2 regions of the Hydrogenophilus thermoluteolus genome follow, and region 1 is predicted to be linked to the other one. Evidence: riboswitches for the same ligand, from Rfam matches in the RefSeq annotation. Region 1 holds a riboswitch; the other holds the start of a gene.
What was found. Region 1 has a riboswitch for cobalamin ahead of HPTL_RS03090 (TonB-dependent receptor domain-containing protein). Riboswitches for the same ligand answer to the same signal wherever they lie in the genome.
Positions count from the first base shown of each region.

Region 2: linked by a shared signal. The riboswitch ahead of HPTL_RS10050 (energy-coupling factor ABC transporter permease) and the one ahead of HPTL_RS03090 (TonB-dependent receptor domain-containing protein) in region 1 are both predicted to bind cobalamin.

Region 1 is NZ_AP018558.1:634,001-645,088, forward strand. It holds gene HPTL_RS03075 (cobalamin-binding protein) at 1-932, shown strand, start outside; gene HPTL_RS03080 (ABC transporter ATP-binding protein) at 902-1,687, opposite strand; gene HPTL_RS03085 (FecCD family ABC transporter permease) at 1,707-2,684, opposite strand; gene HPTL_RS03090 (TonB-dependent receptor domain-containing protein) at 2,700-4,544, opposite strand; cobalamin riboswitch at 4,587-4,818, opposite strand; gene HPTL_RS03095 (NAD(P)/FAD-dependent oxidoreductase) at 4,838-5,803, opposite strand; gene HPTL_RS03100 (malonic semialdehyde reductase) at 5,788-6,378, opposite strand; gene HPTL_RS03105 (anthranilate phosphoribosyltransferase) at 6,426-7,517, opposite strand; gene HPTL_RS03110 (YeeE/YedE family protein) at 7,507-8,613, opposite strand; gene proB (glutamate 5-kinase) at 8,667-9,827, opposite strand; gene obgE (GTPase ObgE) at 9,805-10,917, opposite strand; gene rpmA (50S ribosomal protein L27) at 10,964-11,088, opposite strand, start outside.
Region 2 is NZ_AP018558.1:2,062,092-2,073,179, forward strand. It holds gene HPTL_RS10030 (TonB-dependent receptor plug domain-containing protein) at 1-631, shown strand, start outside; gene HPTL_RS11570 (energy transducer TonB) at 885-1,547, shown strand; gene HPTL_RS10040 (MotA/TolQ/ExbB proton channel family protein) at 1,590-2,282, shown strand; gene HPTL_RS10045 (ExbD/TolR family protein) at 2,279-2,716, shown strand; cobalamin riboswitch at 2,776-2,961, shown strand; gene HPTL_RS10050 (energy-coupling factor ABC transporter permease) at 3,076-3,774, shown strand; gene cobM (precorrin-4 C(11)-methyltransferase) at 3,802-4,632, shown strand; gene HPTL_RS10060 (sirohydrochlorin chelatase) at 4,629-5,606, shown strand; gene HPTL_RS10065 (precorrin-8X methylmutase) at 5,603-6,283, shown strand; gene HPTL_RS10070 (cobalt-precorrin-5B (C(1))-methyltransferase) at 6,298-7,536, shown strand; gene cbiE (precorrin-6y C5,15-methyltransferase (decarboxylating) subunit CbiE) at 7,533-8,801, shown strand; gene cobI (precorrin-2 C(20)-methyltransferase) at 8,798-9,718, shown strand; gene HPTL_RS10085 (cobalt-precorrin 5A hydrolase) at 9,726-11,088, shown strand, end outside.

The DNA.
Region 1 (11,088 bases):
GGTTCCACCTGGTGTGGGCCGGTGCGCTCTTCTTTTGCCTTCTGGGCGTAGTGGGGACGCGCGCGGTGGCCCAACCGATCCAAGTCATCGACGACACCGGGCAGTCGGTGGCGGTCGCTACCCCGGCACAACGGATCGTGAGTCTGGCGCCACACGTCACGGAAAACCTCTTTGCCGCGGGGGTCGGCGACCGGGTCGTTGCGGCGGTCGACTATAGCGACACCCCGCCCGACGCGGCGCAGTTGCCGCGCGTAGGCGGTTATTCGCGATTGGATCTCGAGCGGATTTTGGCGTTTCAACCCGATCTGGTCGTCGCATGGGCAAGCGGTAATCCCGCGGACGTCGTGGCGCGCATCGAAGCGCTCGGTATCCCGGTCTATCGCTCCCAGCCCAACCGGCTCGACGACATCGCCAAGACCCTGCGCAATCTCGCCTACCTCGCGGGTAATCCCGCTGCGGGTGAACGGGCCGCACAGGCATTCTTGGCGCGTCGTGACGCGTTGGCTGCGCGGTATGCGGGGCGTGCCCCAGTCCGGATCTTTTACCAAATCTGGGATCGCCCGCTGCGCACGATTGGCGGGCAGCAGATCCTTACCGACGTGATGCGCCTCTGTGGTGGTGTGAACGTCTTCGGAGCGCTTGATGCGCTGGCGCCCACCGTTTCGGTCGAAGCCGTGCTCGCAGCGGACCCCGAGGTGATCGTCGCAAGCGGCATGGGGGAAGAACGCCCTGATTGGCTCGACGCGTGGCGCGCGTGGCCGCAACTCACCGCAGTTCGTGCGGACAATCTGGTTTTCATCCCCCCGGCACTCTTGCAACGTCCGACGCCGCGGCTACTCGATGGGGCGGAGCAGCTCTGTACGGCGCTCGAAGCGGCGCGCAGCCACCTAGCGGCGCTGCGTCACGAGCCCCTTTCAGCGGGGATGAAATGACGCAGGGGCGGATTGCCGCACGCAGCAAGCGAAAGGCCATAGAGCTGGCTCAACCGTTCCGCGGTCAAGAGGGTGGCGGCTTCGCCCACTGCGGTGTCGCCATCAGGGGAGAGCAGAACTGCATGGGTTGCGTAACGCGCCGCCCAGTTGAGATCGTGCAGTGCGGTGATCACTGCGGCTCCGGCGCGACAGCGTGCGGCAAACTGTTCGAGCACCTGGCGTTGGTGGCGCAGGTCGAGGTGGTTGGTCGGTTCATCGAGCAGATAGACGCGCGGTTGTTGCGCCAGGACGGTCGCGATCGCAACGCGCTGTTTTTCGCCGCCGGATAGGGTATGCAAACGGCGCGCTTCGAAATCTGCCAGATCGACCGCCGCGAGCGCCTCGCGGGCGATCGCGATGTCTGTCGCCGTTTCCCAACCCCAGCGTCCCAAATAGGGGTGACGACCGACGAGCACCGCTTCGAGCACCGTCGCTTCGCCCGGGAAAAAAGGGGTCTGCGCAAGCCATCCGCGCCATTGCGCTTGCTCGCGGACAGACCATTGCGTCAAGGGGCGACCCGCAAGCGTGATCGTTCCGGCGGTAGCCCCACGCAATCCGGCCAACGTCGCCAACAAGGTCGATTTGCCAACGCCGTTGGGGCCGAGCACGACCCACCATTCACCCGCATGGACGGAGAGGGAGAGGCCACGGCACAACGTGCGTTGCCCCAGCGTGAGCGTGAGGGCGTCGGCGGTGAGGAGCGGTGGGGTGGGCATCGCGCGTTTTTCGTCTTCGTTAGGTGCGCGCGCGCACCAGAAGCCACAAAAAGAACGGGACACCGAGGAGCGCCGTCACGATGCCCACGGGCAATTGCAACGGTGCCCATAGCGTTCGCGCTGCGGTATCGGCCACCATCAGGAGCGTACCGCCAGCAAAGATGCAGCAGGGAATCAGCCAGCGGTGATCGTTGCCGATCATGATGCGCACGGCGTGCGGCACGATCAGTCCGACGAAACCCACCGATCCGACGAGGGTTACCGCGGTTGCGGTCAGGAGCGACGCCAGCACGTAGAGTCCCCACCGCAACCGCGCAACGGGGACGCCGACTGCCTGCGCGGTCGCTTCCCCGTAGGCAAGCGCGTTGAGGTCGCGCCCCCAAGTGACGAGCAAAAGCGAAACCGCGATGAGCATCACCATCGGCCACGGCGAAAAGGTCGTGCTTGCTGCGTCACCCATCAGCCAAAAGAGCATCGAATGGAGTCGCTGCTCCGGCGCCAACGTAAGCAGCAGCGCGACCACGGCGCTTGCGCCCGACGCGACGATCACGCCGGTGAGGATGAGCCGCGTCGCCGACCAAGGGCCAGCACCGTGTGCGAGCGCGAAGACGAGCGCCATCACGACGATCGCGCCCGCAAAGGCTGCAGCGGCAACACCCAGCCCTGCCGCGCCGAGCACGATCGCCGCAAGTGCTCCCACCGCCGCGCCACTCGAAACGCCGAGCACGTAGGGGTCAGCCAAAGGGTTGCGCAATAGCGTCTGCATGAGGAGCCCGGCGAGTGCCAGCAGCGCGCCGGCACTCCACACCGCGGCAGCGCGGGCGCCGCGCAGCCCCCATACGACGGGAAACGCGGGATGGTCGTGATGCCACAATGCTGCCCAGACGGTTGTGACGGGGAGCGGCAGCGAGCCGACGCCAAGCGCCAAGAAAAAACTTGCACCGGTCAAACCCACGAGCAGGAGCAGTAGGGCGACACGGCGTTGCGCGAACGGCATCGGCGCACGAAGGCTTTAGTCGCGGTACCGCAAACCGACAAAGAACGTCCGCCCCGGTTGACGATAGGTGGCGGCAGTCTCGTAGGTTTGATCGAACAGGTTGCGGATTTCCGCTTCCAATCGCCACGACCGCGTCAGCGCGTAATGCCACCAGAGGTCGGTTCGGCCGTAGCCGTCGAGTCGTGTGGTATTGGCGACATCGTCCCAGCGGGCGCGTTGGGCGTTGAAGTCGATCCCCGCCTGCCACCGTTTCGCGTCGTAGATGAGCGCGGCAGAAAGCGCGGCAGGAGCGCGACGGGGCAACCGCTTACCTGTGGCTTCGTCGGTGGCGTTGAGCCAATCGGCGTTGATACGGAAATGCCACGCGCCGAATTGACTTGCATACGTCAGCTCCGCCCCCTTGATCCGGGCGCGTGCGACGTTTTCGGGCGGCCAGCCCGCGATGAGGTTTTTGACCCGTGCATCGAAGAGCGTCAGCTCCGCAGCGGTGACGCCACGCTGCCAGCGGATCCCCACCTCTTTTTGGTAGGCCGTCTCGGGTTTCAGGTCGGGGTTGCCACCGCCGAAACCGGTGTCTGGCCAATAGAGTTGATTGAAGGTCGGCGCTTTGAACGCGCTGCTCACGGCTACGCGACCTTGCCATTCCGGTGTGAATTGGTAGCGATAGGCGGCTTGGCCCGTGGTTTTACCTCCGAACTGGCTGTCGTCGTCGTGACGTGCGGTCAGCTGCCAACCGTGACGACCCTGTTCTGCTTGCCAGCCCAAGAGGTAGCCACGAACGATTCGGCTGGTCCGAGTGTATTGGGTTGTGGCGTCCACCTCAGTCGCGGTGAGATCGAACGCGGCAAGCAGTACCCCGAGCGGTAATGCCACCTCGTTCTGCCAGCTGAGTTGGCGTTGTGCCGTCGCGAAGCGACTCACGTTGCTGGCGCTCGCAAGCGCTTTCGACGTATCGCGGGTTTCGCCCAAGCGCAGCGTGGAGAGCCATGCTTCCGTGAGCGGCAGGCGGGTGGTGACTTGGTTGCTGGTCAGATCTTTGTGCAGTAACGCATTGAACGTTCCCGCACCCCAGGCGTCGTATTCGTTGCGGCCACGGGTCGCGAAACTGGCGAGCGCGATTTCGCCGCCATTGGCGAGCGACCAGGAGAGATTGGCGCTGGCGAAGCGGTTACGCCAACCGTCGCGGTCGGGTTGGTGGCTGAAATTGGCAGGTGTGGTCGCTTCGATCCCCTGGGTTCCTTCGGCACCCAGGTCGAGTGCGTACCGAAACGCGGGGTTACCCCCTGAGACGCCGACGCTCGTTTGGTATTGTTCGTGACTGCCCAGGCCGACGAACGCGCGGCGCTGGGTGGTTTCGGTCCCTTTGCGGGTAAAGATTTGAATCACGCCGCCAATCGCGTCCGATCCGTACAAAGCGCTTGCCGGTCCGCGAACGATCTCGATCCGCTCGATCAGCTCAAGCGGAATCGCTTCAAGCGTTGCGGTCCCCAAGGTTGCCGAACCGATCCGCATTCCGTCGATGAGCACCAGTGTATGACGCGCTTCTGCACCGCGCAGATAGAGTGATGCCGACGCTCCGGATCCGCCGTTTTGCACGATCCGTACCCCTGGGGTCTGACTCAATAAGTCGACAAGGGTGCGCGCACCGCTTTGTTCGATCGCGTCACGGGTGAGCACGGTGACCGCAGAGAGCGACGCCTCGGTACGCGTGGGGATACGGCTTGCGGTGACGGCGATCGTCGGCAGTACCGGGTCGAACGCCGACGATTGGGCAACGGCAAGTGGGTTTGTCGCGACGAATCCAAGGATCAAAAGCAGATGACGCCCCTTTTTCGGGCGCAAAAGAGCGATTGCCGACATGAACGAACACTCCCAACTCCAGCCATTCCCCCGTGGCTGTGGCGGTGGAACCCGTTCGCGGCCGGTCTCCGGGCTCGGGCGATTTTCCGCACCGCCTTCCCGGTCAGGCCACCCGATCCGAGCAGTGCTGCCAGTGGCGTGATGGTGCGGACGAAACCCTTACCGTTGCGGGGGCAGCAGCGGCTTTGCACCGGGGGCACCGGTGCGCACCGCTTTCCCGTTTCACCGCATCGACCAGAGGGGTGGATGCGGCACCGCGAACACGAATGGTATAAAAGAATGAAGTATACGATTCAGCGATTGCTCAGGTCAATATCGACCGCTTTCGCCGCACGCGCACCGCTTGCGAGCGCCGAGACGACATTGGGGAAATCGCGTTCGACGAGATCGCCTGCGGCGTAGAGTCGCAGCAGCGGCGTTCGCCCCCAACGGTCGGTGATGAGGTAGCCCGCCTCGTCGCGGGCAAGCGCCGTTGCGGTGTCGCCCAGCGCGGTGGCCAACCATTCGCTGTTAGGCGCGTAGCCGATCAAGACATGGAGGCGATCGACCGCTGCGGCTTCCGCTTTGTCGGGAGCGGTCTGCCATTGCGCAACGAGTTTCCCCGCTTCCCGACGAACGGCACGGAGGGTGGCGTGCATAACCACCCGTATCCGGTCGGCGAAGCGTTCGACCGCTTCGTGCAGTTGCCGTTGCGCGCGCGGACGGGATCGGCAGAGGATGATCGCGCACCCGCCCAGCTCGGCGACCATCTTGGCGTTTTCAAAGGCGTTGTCGCCGCCACCAACGATCAGGACGGTCTTGCCTTGGCAGAGATCGAGATCGCGGAACGCAAAGGGGCCATAAGCGAGTTCCGATGCGGACAACTGCCCAATCCCAGCAACGGTTGCGAGTGCCTCAGGTCTGCGGTAGCGCAAACCGGTGGCGACGATCACAGCGGCGGCATGTCGCGGTGTGCCGTCGTGAAGAAACAGGCGCCACCCGTTTGGGACCGGAACCAATCGTTGTACGCTGCTCGTGCATGCGATCGGGATCCCTGCCGCTTCGGCGTGAGCGACGAAGCGGGCACTCATCTCGGTGCCGGTCAGCCCGTGTTGCCCCAATACCCACTCGTTGGCCAAAAAATTGAAGCGTAGGATTCCACCCGGCGCTTCAGCCGCTTCGAGTACGAAAGGCGCATAACCCAGCTGCTTGAGCCACAAGGCCGCCGAAAGTCCGGCAGGGCCCGCGCCAACGATTGCGACACTCAGAGGATCTGACATGCCTCGTCGAACGTAAGACGGGGGTTGCGCGGAAATAGCTTACTCGGGTCACCGATGCCCAAGTTGACGAGAAAGAGGGAGCGGATCGTCGTGCCGGCAAAAAAGAGTTCATCGGCGCGCGCTTTGTCGAACCCGGCCATAGGGCCGCAATCGAGCCCTAGAGCGCGCGCGGCGAGGATCAGATAAGCGCCTTGCAGCGCAGCATCACGAAATGCGGTTTCGCGGGCGAGCGCCTCGTTGTTTGCGAACCAGGCGCGGGCGTCGGTATGGGGGAAGAGTTTCGGCAGCTCTTCGTAGAAGGCGAGGTCGTAGCCGATCAATACGGTGACCGGTGCCGCCATGGTTTTCTCGACGTTTCCGGGGTCCAGGGTCTCTTTGAGTTTGGCTTTCGCTTCGGGCGACTTGATGAAGCGAAAGCGGGCTGGGCACCCGTTCGCGGCCGTTGGCCCCCACTTGAGCAGATCGTAGAGCGCGCGTAACGTTTCATCTGGGATGGGGTTTGGCAGGAAACCGTTGTGGGTCCGCGCTTCGGTAAAGAGTTGCGCTAATGCCGCGTCAGGTAATGTGGGTTTCATCATGTGGCTCCTTTGGGCGCTTCGGTGCAGGATTGTGAAAAGGCTTGTCAGTTTTTGCCGGCAACCCATCGATCCCACGCTGCGCCATTGCGCAACACCGAGCGCGCACGGGCAGCGCCTTCGGCCAGCGATCCGGCTTTTCCGGTGTGCCAGAGCGCGATCGCCGCACCATAGACCAGCGCATCCGCGGTCGGGCCTGGCGCGCCTTGGAGCGCGGCGATTCCGGTTTGCGCCGCATAATGGGCGGCGTCGCGTTGCCAATCGGGCGAATCAGTGGGATCAGGCATGGCACGAGGCCATTCGGGGGCGCGGACTGCATGCTGGATTGCGAGCGCACCCGGATCGATCGATTCCGTGGTGTCCCCCTCGGTCGGCATGCGGACGACCACACTGGTCTTGTTCAACGGGGGAAGAAAGCCCCCTTCGACACCTTTCGTGATCGCGGCCGAGGTAAAACCGGCAGCGCGCGCCAGCAGGGCATAGAGGCGGGCATACGGGGAATGGACATATCCCGAGAGGTGATGGGTTTCGCGCTTGCCGAGCAACGGTTTGGCCAAGGTTTCGAGCGTGTTGAGCGCGGTGCGTTTGACGATTTCGTTGCGAAGCGGCACGAGCGCGGCGATTCGCGGTGCGTACTGGTGTTGATCGCAATAACTCCAGCCGCAATGCTCGACGGCTGCCGCGGCTTCCTGCGGTGTCCGCGCGACGGGGATCTCCGCGGCACTCAGAATCTGGGCGTGGGTCACTCCGTATTTGGGGCCCAAACGGGGCAGTCCAATCGCTAAAGTGGGAAGGCCGCAGGCTGCCAAGACCGCGGGGAGAAAGGGGGAAGCGGGCATCGAGCGCGCAAAGCCATCGAATGGATCGGCCAAAATCGCCAACGATTCGACCGCAACCGTGATCGGGTTCGTTTCACTGATGAGCGCATCAAGTAGCCCGAGAAATTCGTCGTCGGTCTCCCGTTTCATCCGCAGCGCGATCAGGAAAACGCCGATCTGCGCGGGCGTGGCATGTCCCGATAGGATCGCCGCGAATGCTTCGCGGGCTTCGTCACGAGTCAGTGGTTTGGAAAGGTGCGGCCCCGTGGCGATCTTTTCGATGGCTGTGCGAATGGCGTGCTGGGGTGTGTCAGAGGTCACGCATCATTCTCCAATAAAGCCACTTCATGGTGAGCGCGCTACCCGCGACGATACTGACGAGGGACAAAAATGACCCGACGGCAAGCGTCGAAACGCCGGTGATCCCTTGTCCGAACGTGCAGCCCATCGCCAGAATGCCGCCCACACCCATCAAAAACGCTCCGACTAGGTGGTTGAGCAGGTCGCTGCGGTCCGCAAACCACTCGATTCGAAACGAGCGTGTGACCAAAGCGTGGAGGAACGAACCCAGCGTGACGCCGACGAGCACCAGGATTCCAACGTTCAAGCGGTTCCAAGCGCTGGGCGCTTGCAAGTAATAGGCGAGATCGCCCAACGGCGCGATGAAGGTCATCGACTGGGTATTGACTCGGCTCAATTGCTCATCGGCAAAATCGGCAAAGTCACGCCACGCACTGCCCGTCGTTTCGCTACCGGTGAGCCACCACAAGAAGGTGACCACCAGGCCAATCACGATGCCCGCTCGGACAAGCTGACGGCTGGCGCGAAACGCGGCGTCCCGGAAGGCAAAAAGGAGCAAAGCGACCGCAAGGAGGAGGCCGATCACGTAGTGGGCCAATGGACTATCGCTGCCGGTCACGACACGCGCGAGTTCTTGCGGACCATCGAGGGAAATCGCTGTGGCAGCCAGCCACGGATAGAAAAGGGTGCCGTAGCCACCCAGCCAGTTGAGAGAGTAGGCGGTTACCGCAATGATCGCCAAGACGAGCAACGATTTGAGGTTTCCACCGCCCAGTCGGATCACATTTTTGTTTGCGCATCCCCCCGCAAGCGTCATTCCGACGCCGAAGAGCAGGCCGCCCAATACGTGGCGCAACCAGATCAGTTCGCTGCTCCGGTAGGGGGGGAAGGTGTCCGAGTCGAGATCGAGCCCTTGTGTGGCTTCCAGCGTCATCGTCCCCAAGATGGCTACTGCGATCGCCACGAACCACGAACGCAAACGCGAAAGATCCCCGATGTTGATCCAGTCGGAGATCGCACCCATCGTGCAGAAGTGGCTGCGCGCCGCAACGAAACCAACGATGCCGCCTGCGCCCAACGCGCTCAGCAAAATGGTGTGGTGGATCGTCCAGTCCAAGGCGTGCCCTCCGGGTGGGTTGCAGAAAAGCGATGCAACTGCGCCAATGGTAATCAAAGTAAAACGAGATTGTCACGATGAATCAATTCGGGCTCATCGATATAACCCAGCAGACTTTCGATCCGCTGGCTGGGTTGTCCTGCGATGCGGCGGGTTTCGTGCGCGGCGTAATTGACGAGCCCGCGCGCCACTTCGCGCCCGTCTGGCGCGCGGCACGAAACCACCGAGCCGCGCGGGAAATCTCCGTCACACCGCGTGACGCCAACCGGCAACAAGCTTCTGCCTGCTTTGAGCGCTGCCACCGCGCCTTCGTCGAGCCAGAGGATTCCAGCGGTTTTGAGGTGGTCGGCGAGCCACTGTTTACGGGCGGCAAGCGGCGTGGCGCGCGCTTTCAACCAGGTGCCGATCGGTTCGCCAGTGGCCAGGCGCACGATGACGTTCGGTTCGCGACCCGAGGCGATCACGGTGTGCGCGCCGCTGCGGCTCGCACGTTCTGCCGCACGGACCTTGGTGATCATGCCCCCTTTACTGATCCCGGTACCGGCGCCACCTGCCATCAACGCCAGCGCCGGATCGTCGGCGTTCGCTTCGGAGACCAACGTGGCTTTGGGATCTTTGCGCGGGTCGGCGGTAAAGAGCCCCGCCTGGTCGGTGAGGATGAAGAGTGCGTCGGCGTCGATCGCGTTCGCAACCAGAGCGCCCAGCGTGTCGTTGTCCCCAAATTTGATTTCGTCGGTGACGATCGTGTCGTTCTCATTGACGATCGGCACGATGCCAAGGGTGAGGAGCGTGGTGAGCGTGCTGCGGGCGTTGAGGTAACGGGTGCGGTCCGCCAGGTCTTCGTGGGTAAGGAGGATTTGCGCGGTGTGGCGGTGGTGCGGGCGAAACGCCTGTTCCCACGCTTCGACGAGCGCCGCTTGGCCGACAGCGGCGGCCGCTTGCAACAGGTTCAACGCCTTGGGCCGTTTGTGCCACCCCAGCCGGCGCATCCCGCACGCGATTGCGCCGGAGGAGACCACGCACACCTCTTTGCCTTGCGCAACGAGGTTGGCGATTTGTCCCGACCACTCCGAGAGTCGCTGTGTGTCCAATCCCGCGCCATCGTTGGTGACCAGGGCGCTCCCGACCTTGACGACCAGGCGGCGGGCTTGCGCGAGCGCAGCGCGTGGGGTCGTCAGACTGCCGGAGACGTCACGCGCGGGATGTCCGGTCATCGATCGTATCCCCGTTCATCGATTCGCGCGCCATCGGATCCGAATCCGCGTCGTCTGCTTCGGGGGGTGTCTGGTGTGCTTTCGCGGCGTCCACCGCGTCTTGAATCGCATAGACGAGCGCTTGGCACCCTTCTCCCGTTGCCGCGCTGATCGCAAACCAACGGTCGACGGAGCCGAACCGGTCGAGGAACGCGCGATAGCGCTCGGCACGTTCTGCTTCCGGGATCAGGTCGATCTTGTTGAAGACGAGCCAGCGCGGTTTCCGATAGAGCGTTTCGTCGTAACGGCGCAGCTCTTCGACGATCGCTTGTGCGTCGCGAACCGGATCCGCTTCCGGGTCGATCGGGGCGAGGTCGACCAAGTGCAGTAACAGCGCGGTTCGCTGCAGGTGGCGCAAGAAGCGGTGTCCCAGCCCGGCGCCTTCGCTCGCTCCTTCGATCAATCCCGGAATGTCGGCGACGACGAAGCTGCGATCGACGTCGGTGCGGACCACGCCCAGATTGGGGTAGAGGGTGGTGAAGGGGTAGTCGGCCACTTTCGGACGGGCCGCGGAAATTTGTCGGATCAAGGTCGATTTGCCGGCGTTGGGTAACCCCAGCAGACCGACGTCGGCGATCACCCGCAATTCGAGTTCGAGCCGTTTGTGTTCCCCGGGTTCACCTCGGGTGAATTGGCGCGGAGCACGGTTGGTGCTCGATTTGAAGTGGAGGTTGCCCAAGCCTCCGCGGCCTCCGCGCGCGATCAGCGCACGTTGCCCTGGGCGCGCCAAATCGGCGATGATTTCGCCCGTGTCGGCGTCGCGCACCACGGTGCCCACAGGGACGCGGACGATGAGATCGTCACCGGCCGCACCGTACTGATCACGTCCTCGGCCCGGCTCTCCGTTTTGCGCGCGAAAGATGCGGGTGTAACGGAAATCGATGAGTGTGTTGAGGTTGGGGTCGGCTTCGAAATAGATGCTGCCGCCACGGCCGCCGTCGCCGCCGCTTGGCCCCCCTTTGGGAACGTACTTTTCACGCCGAAAGGCGGCACATCCGTCGCCGCCTTTCCCTGCGATCACTTCGATGCGCGCTTCGTCGAAAAACTTCATGGCTACCTCTTACGCGGGGCGACGAAGCGCACCCGATCCGTACCGATCAGGCGTTGTCTTGCACCGGCCGGATGTTGACGAAACGGCGCTGCTTCGGCCCTTTCACGACGAATTCGACAACCCCGTCGGTCAGCGCAAAGAGGGTGTAGTCTTTGCCGCAGCCGACGTTTT
Region 2 (11,088 bases), 800 kb from region 1:
AGGGTGGCGCATCGAGTGGCGCCCCTACCTCACCGTGATCGAAGACTACATCGACGCCGTGCAGTGGGACGCCACCGCCAACGCCCCCCGCGCCACCCCCGTCACCAACCGGTTCACGGTACTCAAATATGTGAACCAACGGGCGAAGCTCTACGGGCATGAGTTGACGCTACGCGGGCCCCTTGCCCGCAACGGCTGGGGCGCTTGGGCGTTTGCCGCAACGCTCGCGTGTAGCCGCGGCAGCAATACCGAAACGGGCGACAACCTCTACGGGGTGATGCCGCGCAACGTCAAGCTCACGCTTGACCAGACGCGTGGGCAGTGGCAACAGCGTTTCATCGTCGAAGCGGTCGAACGCAAATCGCGGACCAACCGCATACGCAACGAAATTCCGACAGCGGGCTACGCGCTGCTTCACTGGCAAGGGAGCCTGACGCTCTCCAACGCCGTGACGTGGCATTTCGGCATCGACAACGTGTTCGACCGCTCTTACGCCCACCCGCTTGGCGGCGCCTACATTGGTCAAGGGACGACGATGACCAACCCGACGCCCCCCAACGTGCCGCAGTGGGGTACCCCAGTCCCTGGCCCTGGGCGTACCCTGTGGACCAGTCTGCGCGTGCGCTTCTGAACACGCACAGGCAGCGCATGCCGATGGTATGCTTCGTGGGATGAAACTCTGGCAAACCCGGGAACGCGCGATCGGCGCGTTCCTTGCATGGCTCTTGGTAGGTAGCGCAGCTGGCGTTGCCATGCACCGCAGTTCTTTTTCCCTATCGACGCCGGTCCCTGCGCCCACCTCATTGGCGATCGGGTGGGTAGTTCCAGCCACCGCACCAACTTCCCACGCCACGGCTCCTACCCAGACCAACGAAGCCACCCGCATGGCTTCTAAGGAATCTGCAGCCCACGAAGCGCGCTTTGCGCCAGTTCCGAATGCGACCCCACCGGCTACAGCGAACAGAAAGCAGCGGCCGCACCGCACCCAACCGGCACGAAACGTAGCCCCAGCGCAAAACCTGATACCGAAAGAGACACCAGAGCCCAAACAAAACCCCAAACCCAAACCTACCCCCACACCAAAACCCACACCGAGAGCGCCATCCCCGGCACCGCACCCTCGCCCTCCCGAACCCATCGCGGCGCGGGATAGCGCTTTCGCAGACAGCCGTGCGGCAACCGCCTTGTCGCCTCCCAACGTTCTTTCCGCTCCTTTGGCCCACGCGTCGGCACGCCCCGCTGCGCCGGAACCTTCCTCGATCGAGCTCAAAGTCCTCTGCCATCATCGTCCACCACCGCTGTACCCATTCATTGCACGACGGATGGGAATCGAAGGCACGGTCACCGTCCAGGTCACCCTCGATGCCCAGGGAACGATCGTGGCGGCGGAAATCGACCCGCCCCGCTCGACCACCCGCCATCCCGCGCTCACGGCCGCTGCGCTTGACGCCGTGCGGCAATGGCGATGCACCTTGCCAACGGCCTGGCGCGTGGGTACCGTTACGGTTTGGCAACCGTTCCGTTTCCAACTGACCGGCGCGCCATGATGCCACGCCCCAACGCATACGGAACCAGACGATAGGAAGACCATGTCGCTCACCTGGCAAACCCTTGTTCCCCACCCTTTTCTGACGCGCCTCGACGCGATCGGTTGGACGGTCCTCGCCACGCTGATCGGACTCTTGTTCGCCGCTGTCGGCGTGATCGGTGCCCGCGTCTGGTTGGCGTGGCGCGAAAGTCCGCTTGCCACGGCGTTTCGCACCGCGTTTGCGCAAATCGACACCCTGGCCGACTTCGCCGCATTGGTGAATCGACCAGAGGCTACCTGCCATCCCTTCGGGCGGATTGCCGCTGCGGCGTGCGCGGCATGGACAACCTCAGAGCGACGCGCGCCGTTACACCGCAGCGAGTGGCTCTATCGCGCGCTCCAAACGCAGCTCGAACGCGAAGTGGCCGAACGGGAGTGGGGCCTGACCCTTCTTGCCACCGCAGCCAACACCGCCCCCTATATCGGCCTTTTCGGTACCGTCTGGAGCATCTACCACGCCTTGACCGCGATCGCGATCTCCGGCGAAGCGTCCCTCACCGCCGTTGCCGGTCCGGTTGGCGAAGCGCTCATCATGACCGCGATCGGGCTTGCGGTCGCGATTCCCGCTGCGATCGCGCATAACCTCTTCGTGCGCCACAACCGCCTGGTGATTCCCGAACTCGAAGCGTTCGCGCACGAGTGCTACCTGCTCCTCACCGCAGAAAACGAAGAGAACGCGCCCCGAACGCCATGAAACAATACCCATTGCCGTTCCTCACCGTGAAGAGTCGCACCACGGTGAACCCGACGATCCATATCGTCCCACTCGTCGATGTGCTCCTCGTGCTCCTCGTGATCCTGCTCGTCACCGCGCCCGCCCTGTTACACACAGTCCGTACGAAACTGCCCCACGCCGCTGCCGAACCGGCAACGCCACCGCGCGAAACGGTCACTTTGACCCTGACCGCGTCGGGTACGCTGCTCTGGAATGGTGAGCCGCTCCCCCGTGACGCACTGCCAGAGCGGCTAGCAGCGCTCGTTACCGACGCCCACGATGCTGCGCCACCCCCGGTGCTGCTTGCGGTGGAACGCACGGTGCCGTTCGAAGCCGCGGCGCAACTGATGGTGGCGCTCACCCAAGCGGGGATCACGGACGCACGGTTTTTGCTCGATCCCGCCTCTCCTTGATGGTGGAATCGGATTTGGCGCCGCATCGCACTGTTGACTTGGGCAGCGGTTTTCCCGATAATGAACCGACGCGTGACGATAGCGGCGAACCTTCGCCGCACGGGAAGTCCGGTGCAAATCCGGCGCAGCCCCCGCTACTGTGAGCCTGACTGACGCGACACGATGCCACTGGAGCAACCGCTCTGGGAAGGCGTCGCGGCAGGGCGACGGCAAGCCAGGAGACCGATCGTGACGCGCAAACCCAACTGCGCCGCGGGGTGACGGCACGTGGGATAGCGTCATCGTACTCCGTATTCACGGTTTCGCTGTTTCCCCCGAGCGCAGAATTTTCGTAACGGCATGGCTCGGAGGGAAGCACGATGCATATCGAACCTGGACTCTTGACCGGGGCCAAGATGGCCCTCTCCTACCTCACTGGCACGGCCGCACTCTTCGGCGCGGCGCGCTCTGTCTGGACGACGCTGTTCGTTTCCGAACGCGTGGTTCCGGCGTTTGCACACTTCCTGCGCTTTTTGGTGCGCAGCGTATGCGCGTTCGCGATCGCATTTGCGGCGTTCGAACTGCTGCCACACCCCGCGGTGGGCGTTTCCGAAGTGCACCTCATCTTGGGCAGCACGCTCTTCTTGCTCTTTGGCGTTGCCCCGGCAGCGGTCGGTTTGGCCACGGCGTTGCTCGTTCAGGGCCTCTTCTTCGCCCCGTACGATCTGCCGCAATATTTCGCGAACGTCACCACCCTTCTCGCCCCGCTCTTTGCCGTCGCGGCGGTCGCAAAACGGACCATCGCGCCGCACACCCCCTACACCGATTTGCGCTACCGTGACGTGTTTCGTCTCTCCCTCACGTACCAGGGTGGTGTGGTGCTGTGGGTCGCGTTCTGGGCCTTCCTGGGACTGGGTGCACAAGCGTGGCAGCAGATCGCGACCTTTGGTGCTGCCTATTTGAGCGTCTTGGTGGTCGAACCGGCGCTCGATTTGGCGCTCCTTGCCGCAGCGAAACACGCCAAACCGTGGCTCGGCGAAGACACGCTCTTTACCGCTCGTCTGCATCGCGCCGCGTAACGGTCGCGCACTGGTAGGTAACACCCCGTGTCTTTGCCACCGCTTAGCCCCTGCCCCGGCACCGTCTGGTTCGTCGGGGCGGGCCCTGGCGACCCAGAACTCATTACCGTCAAAGGGCAGCGGCTGCTCAGTGAAGCCGGCGCGGTGCTCTACGCCGGTTCGCTCGTCGACGAGGCGGTCGCGCGCTACGCACCGCAGTCGGCCGAAATTGCCGATTCGAAAGGTATGACGCTCGAGGCGATCGCCGAGTGGCTGACCACACGGGCGCAACGCCACGCTACCGTGGTGCGGCTCCAAACAGGGGATCCCACGCTCTACGGCGCACTCACCGAAATGGCGCGGCTGCTCGACGCAGCAGGTGTCCCATGGCGCGCGGTGCCAGGCGTTTCGTCGGCGTTTGCCGCTGCCGCGGCAGCCGGTGAATCCCTCACGCTGCCAGAGGTCACCCAGACGGTGATCTTGACCCGTGCGGAAGGACGAACCCCGATGCCGCCGCGCGAACGGCTCGAGGCGCTCGCCGCGCACCAAGCCACGGTCTGTCTCTTTCTGTCGATCACACTGACGCGGGAAATCGAACGCGCCTTCCTTGCCGCCGGCTGGGCGCCGGAGAGCCCGGTGCTGGTGGTCCACAAAGCGTCATGGCCGCAAGAGCGGATCGTCCGCACCACCTTGTCCGAACTCAGCACCGCTTGCCGCGCCGCAAAGATCGTCTCGCAAGCGATGATCATCGTTTCGCCAGCGCTCGGTGCGCGACAATGGGACGCTGCCCCCCGCAGTAAGCTCTACGACCCAACCTTCACCCACCGCTTTCGTCGTGCAGACAAGGCACCCGAAAAACCCAACGGAGGAGCGTCGTGAGCCCTTCCGCCAACCCCGTCGTCCTCATCGTCGGCCACGGTTCGCGTGAACCCGCAGGCAACCATGAAGTCGAGCAGTTCGCCGCAGCCGCCCGCAAACGCCATCCGCACCACACCATCCTCACCTGCTTCATCGAGTTTGCCGAAGTGCTTTTGCCCGAAGGGTTGGCCCATGCTGCCCAAACCGCACGCGCGGCAGCCCCAGAGGCAGCGACAGTTTTGGTAATCCCCCTCATCATCAACGCCGCGGGTCACGTCAAGATGGAGATCCCGCAAGCCGTCGCCCAAGCCGCACGCGCCTTTCCCGACGTCACATTCACCATCACCCCGCAAGTGGGAACCGGCGACGAACTCTTTGCCGCGCTTCAAGGCGAACGCAAGCGTGCGATGCGCCGCCTGGCGATGCCCGATCCGCAGACCACAGGGGTGATCCTATTGGGGCGCGGTTCGAGTGACCCCGGGGCAAATGCCGAATTGGCGAAACTCGCGCGACGCCTTTTCGAAGCGACCGACCACGAACTGGTCGACCTCGCCTTCACCGGTGTCACCTACCCGCGGCTGGAACGGGTTGCGCAGCGCTTCGTCACCTGGGGCATGACCCAGATCATCGTGCTGCCGGTCTATCTCTTCACCGGCGTTTTGATCGAACGGATCCGCGCGCAGGTGGCGCGTCTCGAGCGGCAATATCCCACCGTCGCGTGGGCGCTTGGTGATTACCTCGGGTTTCGCCCTGAGATCGCCGCCTGGTTCGACGGACTCCTCACCCAACCGCACGAAACGCTGCCGACGCTCGCCTGCACCGGGTGCAAATACCGCACATTTGCGCTCGCACACGGGCTTGGCCATCATCACCACGATCATCACGACCACCATCTCCACCACCACCGTGGCGTTCACGAACCCCACGACCACCCCCATCACAAAAACGGCCCCGATCTCCACTTCCACACTGAGCAACTCCAGGAACAAGTATGACGAACCCGTTACCCACTCCGCGTGTTACCGAACAACTTACCGCTGCCGGTGCCGCAATCGAGCACGAATCGTTCGCGATCATCGACCGTGAAGTGGGCGCCCACGCCTACCCTGCGCACGAATGGCCCGTGGTGCGACGCATGATCCACGCCTCGGCCGACTTCGAAATGAACGGGCTTGTGCAGTTTCATCCCGAGGCGGTCTCCGCCGCGATCGCAGCGATACGGCGCGGCGCCTCCTTCATCGTCGACGTCGAGATGATCCGTGTTGGGCTCTCGAAACCTCGGCTACAGCACTTCGGCATCGAAGTGCATGAGTTCATCTCGGATCCCGAAGTGATCGCCGCGGCAAAAGCGGCGAATACCACACGTGCGGTGATGGCGATGCGCCGTGCCGCCGAACAGGGCCTCTTGGCCGGTTCGGTCGTCGCGATCGGGAACGCCCCCACCGCGCTCCTCGAAGTGGTTCGACTCATGGAAGCCGGGCAAGCACAGCCGGCGGTGGTCCTGGGTATGCCTGTCGGGTTCGTCTCCGCCGCCGAATCGAAAGAGGCACTGATTGCCAGCAACCGTGCCCCGTGGATCGTCGTGCGCGGGCGCAAAGGGGGATCGACGTTGGTGGTTGCGGCACTTCACGCATTGATGGCGCTCGCGGAAACGGCGGATTCGGAACGCTGAAGGAATCGCGCGCTGTGACCGGCCACGCAGATCCCAACGCCAAGCGGCGCGCCCACCGCGGTCGCACCGGATTCACCACCGGCGCGTGTGCCGCCGCAGCAGCGCGTGCGGCGGCACAAGGGTTACTCACCGGCGCGATCCCGGATGCGATCGAAACCAAGCTCCCCAACGGGCAACGCGTCGTCTTCCCCATCCACGAAAAGCGCCTTTATCCCGACGGACGCGCCACCGCGGTCGTGATCAAAGACGCAGGAGACGACCCCGACGTCACCGACAAAGCGCCCATCACCGCAACCGTTGCCTGGGTCTCCGTCCCTGGCCTTTTCGTGGCTGCTGGCGAAGGGGTTGGCATCGTCACGCGCCCTGGCATTGGTCTTCCCGTGGGCGAACCCGCGATCAACCCGGTGCCGCGGCAAAATTTGTGTGAGAATCTGAGCGAACTGTTGGGTGCAGCACCTCCAGCCACCTGCGCCGCGCTACCCACTTCCCCCCTTCCCGAACGCGCTGTCTGCCTGACGCCGGAACTTCCGAACTGCGCGGACCACGGTCTTCTCGTCACCATCGCAGTGCCTGGGGGCGAAACGCTTGCCAAACGCACGCTCAACCCGCGTTTGGGAATCGTGGGCGGCATTTCGATCCTGGGAACTACCGGCATCGTTCGCCCATACTCCACCGCGGCGTTTCGCGCAAGCGTCGTCCAAGCGATCGGGGTTGCGCGTGCCCAAGGGTGTGACACCGTCGTATTGACCACCGGTGGGCGCACCGAAAAGGCGATGATGGCGCTGTGGCCGGAGCTGCCCGAAGCGGCGTTCGTCCAGATGGGGGACTTCGTCCGCACCGCGTTCGATGCCGCGCGCAAAAACGGGATCCGCCACCTGATCATCGGCGCGATGGTCGGCAAACTCACCAAAATGGCGCAAGGAATGCCCGTCACCCACGCCGGAAAAGGGGAGGTAGATCGCACCTTGCTTGCCGACTGCGCGCGGGCCGTCGGCGCGCCGTCCGCCCTGGTTGCTGAGATCGCCGCCGCCGAAACGGCCCGTTTTGCCGCAGAACGATTGGCCGAACTTGGCCTCGACGTCGCGTTTCACTCGGCGCTTGCTGCACGCGCCTGGCACACGCTCAAAACGAAATATTGGCCGGGGTCGGCTCGGCGGCTCACCATCCAAACCGTCGATTTTGCCGGCAATGCGGTGGCGCGCATCGATGAATCCACAGCGCCGCAGTGGCTTGCAGAATGGGAGGAACGATGAATCCGACCGTCATCGGCTGGCTACCCGGAGAACCGCTTCTGCCCGCAGTCACCGACGCGCTGGCACAGGCCACCCTCGTTTTCGGGGCGAAGGGGTTTGCCCCGCTTGCCGAACGGTTTGCGCCCAACGCCCATTTCGAACCGTTCGAAGCGTGGCTCGCGCAACTGCCAGAGCGGTGCGCTCGTGCGATCGTACAAGGAGAACGGGTGGTCGTTGCGACCACGGGGGATCCCCTCTTTCACGGCGCAGCGGCCGCACTGCTTGCGCACTTCGGTCCCGACGCGGTCACGGTGCTGCCTGAGCGCAGTTCGGTCCAACTGGCCTGTGCGCGTCTGGGTATCCCCTGGCACAACGCCACGCTCGTCTCCGCGCACGGCAAAGTACGCGAACCGTGGTCGTGGAAGAACGCTCCCCACCATCCGTTGCGCCCCGTGCTCGTAGCGGCTGCGCACAACCGATCACCGATCGTCGCATTGACGGCGCCCGGTGCTGGCGCAACCGAAATCGCCAGTGCGCTCACCGAGCTATCCCTGGCGCATCGGTACCGCATCAGCGTCGCTGCGCGCATCGGGCTCGACGGCGAAGCGCTGTGGCGCGATCTCGAACCGTCGCAGGCTGCCGCAACCGCGTTTCCCCACCCGCACATCGCGATCTTGACCAGCACCACCCCCGGCACCGAAGCGGCTTTCGGCTGGGACGACGACGCTTACGCCCAACGACAACCGGAAAAAGGGCTGATCACCAAACGGGAAGTGCGCGCGGTGGCGCTTGCGCTTCTTGCCCTCACCCCACACGACACCGTCTGGGACATCGGCGCCGGGTCGGGCAGCGTCGGCCTCGAAGCGGCCCGCCTCACCCCCGAAGGGGCGGTATGGGCATTCGAAAAAAACGCAGACGACGTCGCGATCGCCCTGACCAACGCGCGCCGCTTTCACGCGGCCAACTGGACGATTCGCCACACCAAAGCGCCCGCTGGGCTCGAGGAAGCCCCCGACCCCAACGCGGTCTTCATCGGCGGCTCCGGTGGCGAACTGGCCGAACTCCTGACCTACTGTTGGCAACGCATCGCCCCTGGCGGACGGCTCATCGCCACCTTCGTGACCCTGGAAAACTTGGCTACCGCCACCGCGGCGATGACCGCACTCGACGCCCCGTGGCACGCCACCCAACTGTGGGCGGCACGCACCAAACCCATCCTGGCGATGCACCGCTTCGCCGCCGAAAACCCGGTCTGGCTCGTTGCGGCGACGAAGGAGCCATCATGACTGTTTCGCCACACTTCCTGTCTGAGACCACACCTCCAGCCGCCGCAACGACCGAGGCGCTGGGCACCCTTTACGGAATCTCGCTTGGCCCCGGCAACCCGGATTGGATCACCCGCGGCGCATGGCGCATCCTCACCGGCACGGCACGGTGGGCCTATCCGGTACGCAAACAGGGTGGCGAATCGGTCGCGCTGACGATCGCGAACCGGGCAGGCTTGACCACCCCGGCGGACGCGATCGAACTCCATTTCCCGATGAGCCACGATCCCCTTGTCCTCACCAGGGCGTGGGCCCGCGCCGCGGAGGCGATCCTACCCACCCTGCTTGCGGGTCGCGACGTTGCGGTTCTTGTCGAAGGCGACGCCTCGACCTACGCCACGTTCCAATATCTGGCTGCGGCCGTGCGCGAACGCGCCCCCCGGATTCGCGTCGACACCCTACCCGGCGTCAATAGCTTCACTGCTGCCGCGGCAGCCGCAGCGATTCCCCTTGCTGCACAGGAAGAACGCATCGCGGTGCTTCCCGCCAACTATGGTTTGTCACTCATCGAAACGGTCTTGCCCCACTTCGAGACCCTGATCCTGCTCAAAGTCAAACCCCTCTGGCCTACGCTCGTTGCCTGGCTCAGCGAACGGTCGTTGCTTGCGCATGCGCTCCTTGCGGAACGGATCGGCATGCCCGACGAACGCATCCTTCGCGGCGAAGCGCTTCACGACCTTGCCGACGCCACGCTCAGTTACCTCGCGCTCCTCATCCTGCGTAACCCCAACGCGACGCCGGTCGGCGAACGCATTCGCGGCTGTCGCAAAAAGACCGCGGCATCTCCACGCACCAGCGTGACCGTTCCCGCATCCGAAGCGAAACCCCATGAATCCCACGCCGCTGTCGCAAGCCCCAGGAACCCAGGCCCCCAGTAACGCCACGATGACACCAACGATGCCCCCCAAGCCAACGAACCCGACGCCAGAAGCCCCGACTCAAACATCTCCCAACCAAGCTGCCATCTGGCAAGCGGCGCGCAGTACGTTCGCCGCCCCTGCGTTCGTCGCGATCACCCGCCACGGCGCTCAGACCGCGGCCCGCGCGCGCGCCGCGGTCGCCCCACACGCACCGCTCTACCTCCCCGAAAAATATGCCGCAACGCTTGGCGAAGCGGCTCATATTCGCCCCTACGCCAGCAAAACGGCGGACGCGATCGCGACGCTGTGGCAGCAACACGACGCCCTTGTCGCGGTCGTCTCACTGGGTGCGATCGTCCGCCTCATTGCGCCGCTCCTTGCCGACAAAAACCGCGACCCAGCGGTCGTCGTGATCGACGACTCCGGCCGCTTCGTCATCCCCGTGCTCTCGGGCCACTTGGGTGGCGCCAACGCGTTGGCGCAAGCGATTGCCGAAGCGCTGGGAGCCACCTGTGTGCTCACCACCGCATCCGACAGCCAGAAAAGCCTTGCGGTCGACCTTTTGGGCCGCGAACTCGACTGGCGCTTCCAAGCCAGCCACGACACGGTCGTCCATGTCTCGGCTGCCGTCGTCAATGGGGACCCCGTGCTCCTGTGGCAAACGTGCGACCACGACCGCGACTGGTGGTCCCACCACGCCGGCGGCCGCCGCGGCATACCACTGCCCCAACACATCCACGTGCGGCACGTTTCGCCGGACAGCCCCTTTCCCAGCGAACTCGCCAACCACTTCCGCGCGCTCCTTTGGGTGGGTCGCATCCCACCCCCGCCGCAGGTCCGCGCAGCGTTCCCAGAACGGCTCATCCATTACGCGCCGCCGGAGCGGATCGACCGCACCCGCGTTGCCGTCGGTGTCGGTTGCGACCGGGGCACCCCTGCGGAAACGATCGCCACGGCCCTGCAGGAAGCGTTGGCACGTCTGCCCGAACCGGCCACAATCGTCCATTGCGCGTCGATCACCCTGAAGCGCGACGAATCGGGGTTACACGAAGCGTTGGCGCCCTACCTTCACGCTGGCGCCAGCCTCTCGTTCTACCCGCCCGAAGCGCTCGCCGCGATTCCGGTTCCTTCCCCTTCGGAGACGGTGCGCCGTTATACCGGCACCCCTTCGGTTGCCGAAGCGGCGGCGCTGCTCGCAGCGGGGTGGCGCGCATCGACCCTGGCCGAACATCCGGGCTACCCGATGCTCCCGGTGGAAAAACTGCGCCGTCGCGGCAGTGACGGGCGCAACGTCACCATCTCCCTCGCCTACTGTTACCAACCCCCTGAAGGAACGAAACCCGATGGCGCAACCCGCAACGCATCCGAACGCGACGTGTACCGCTCGC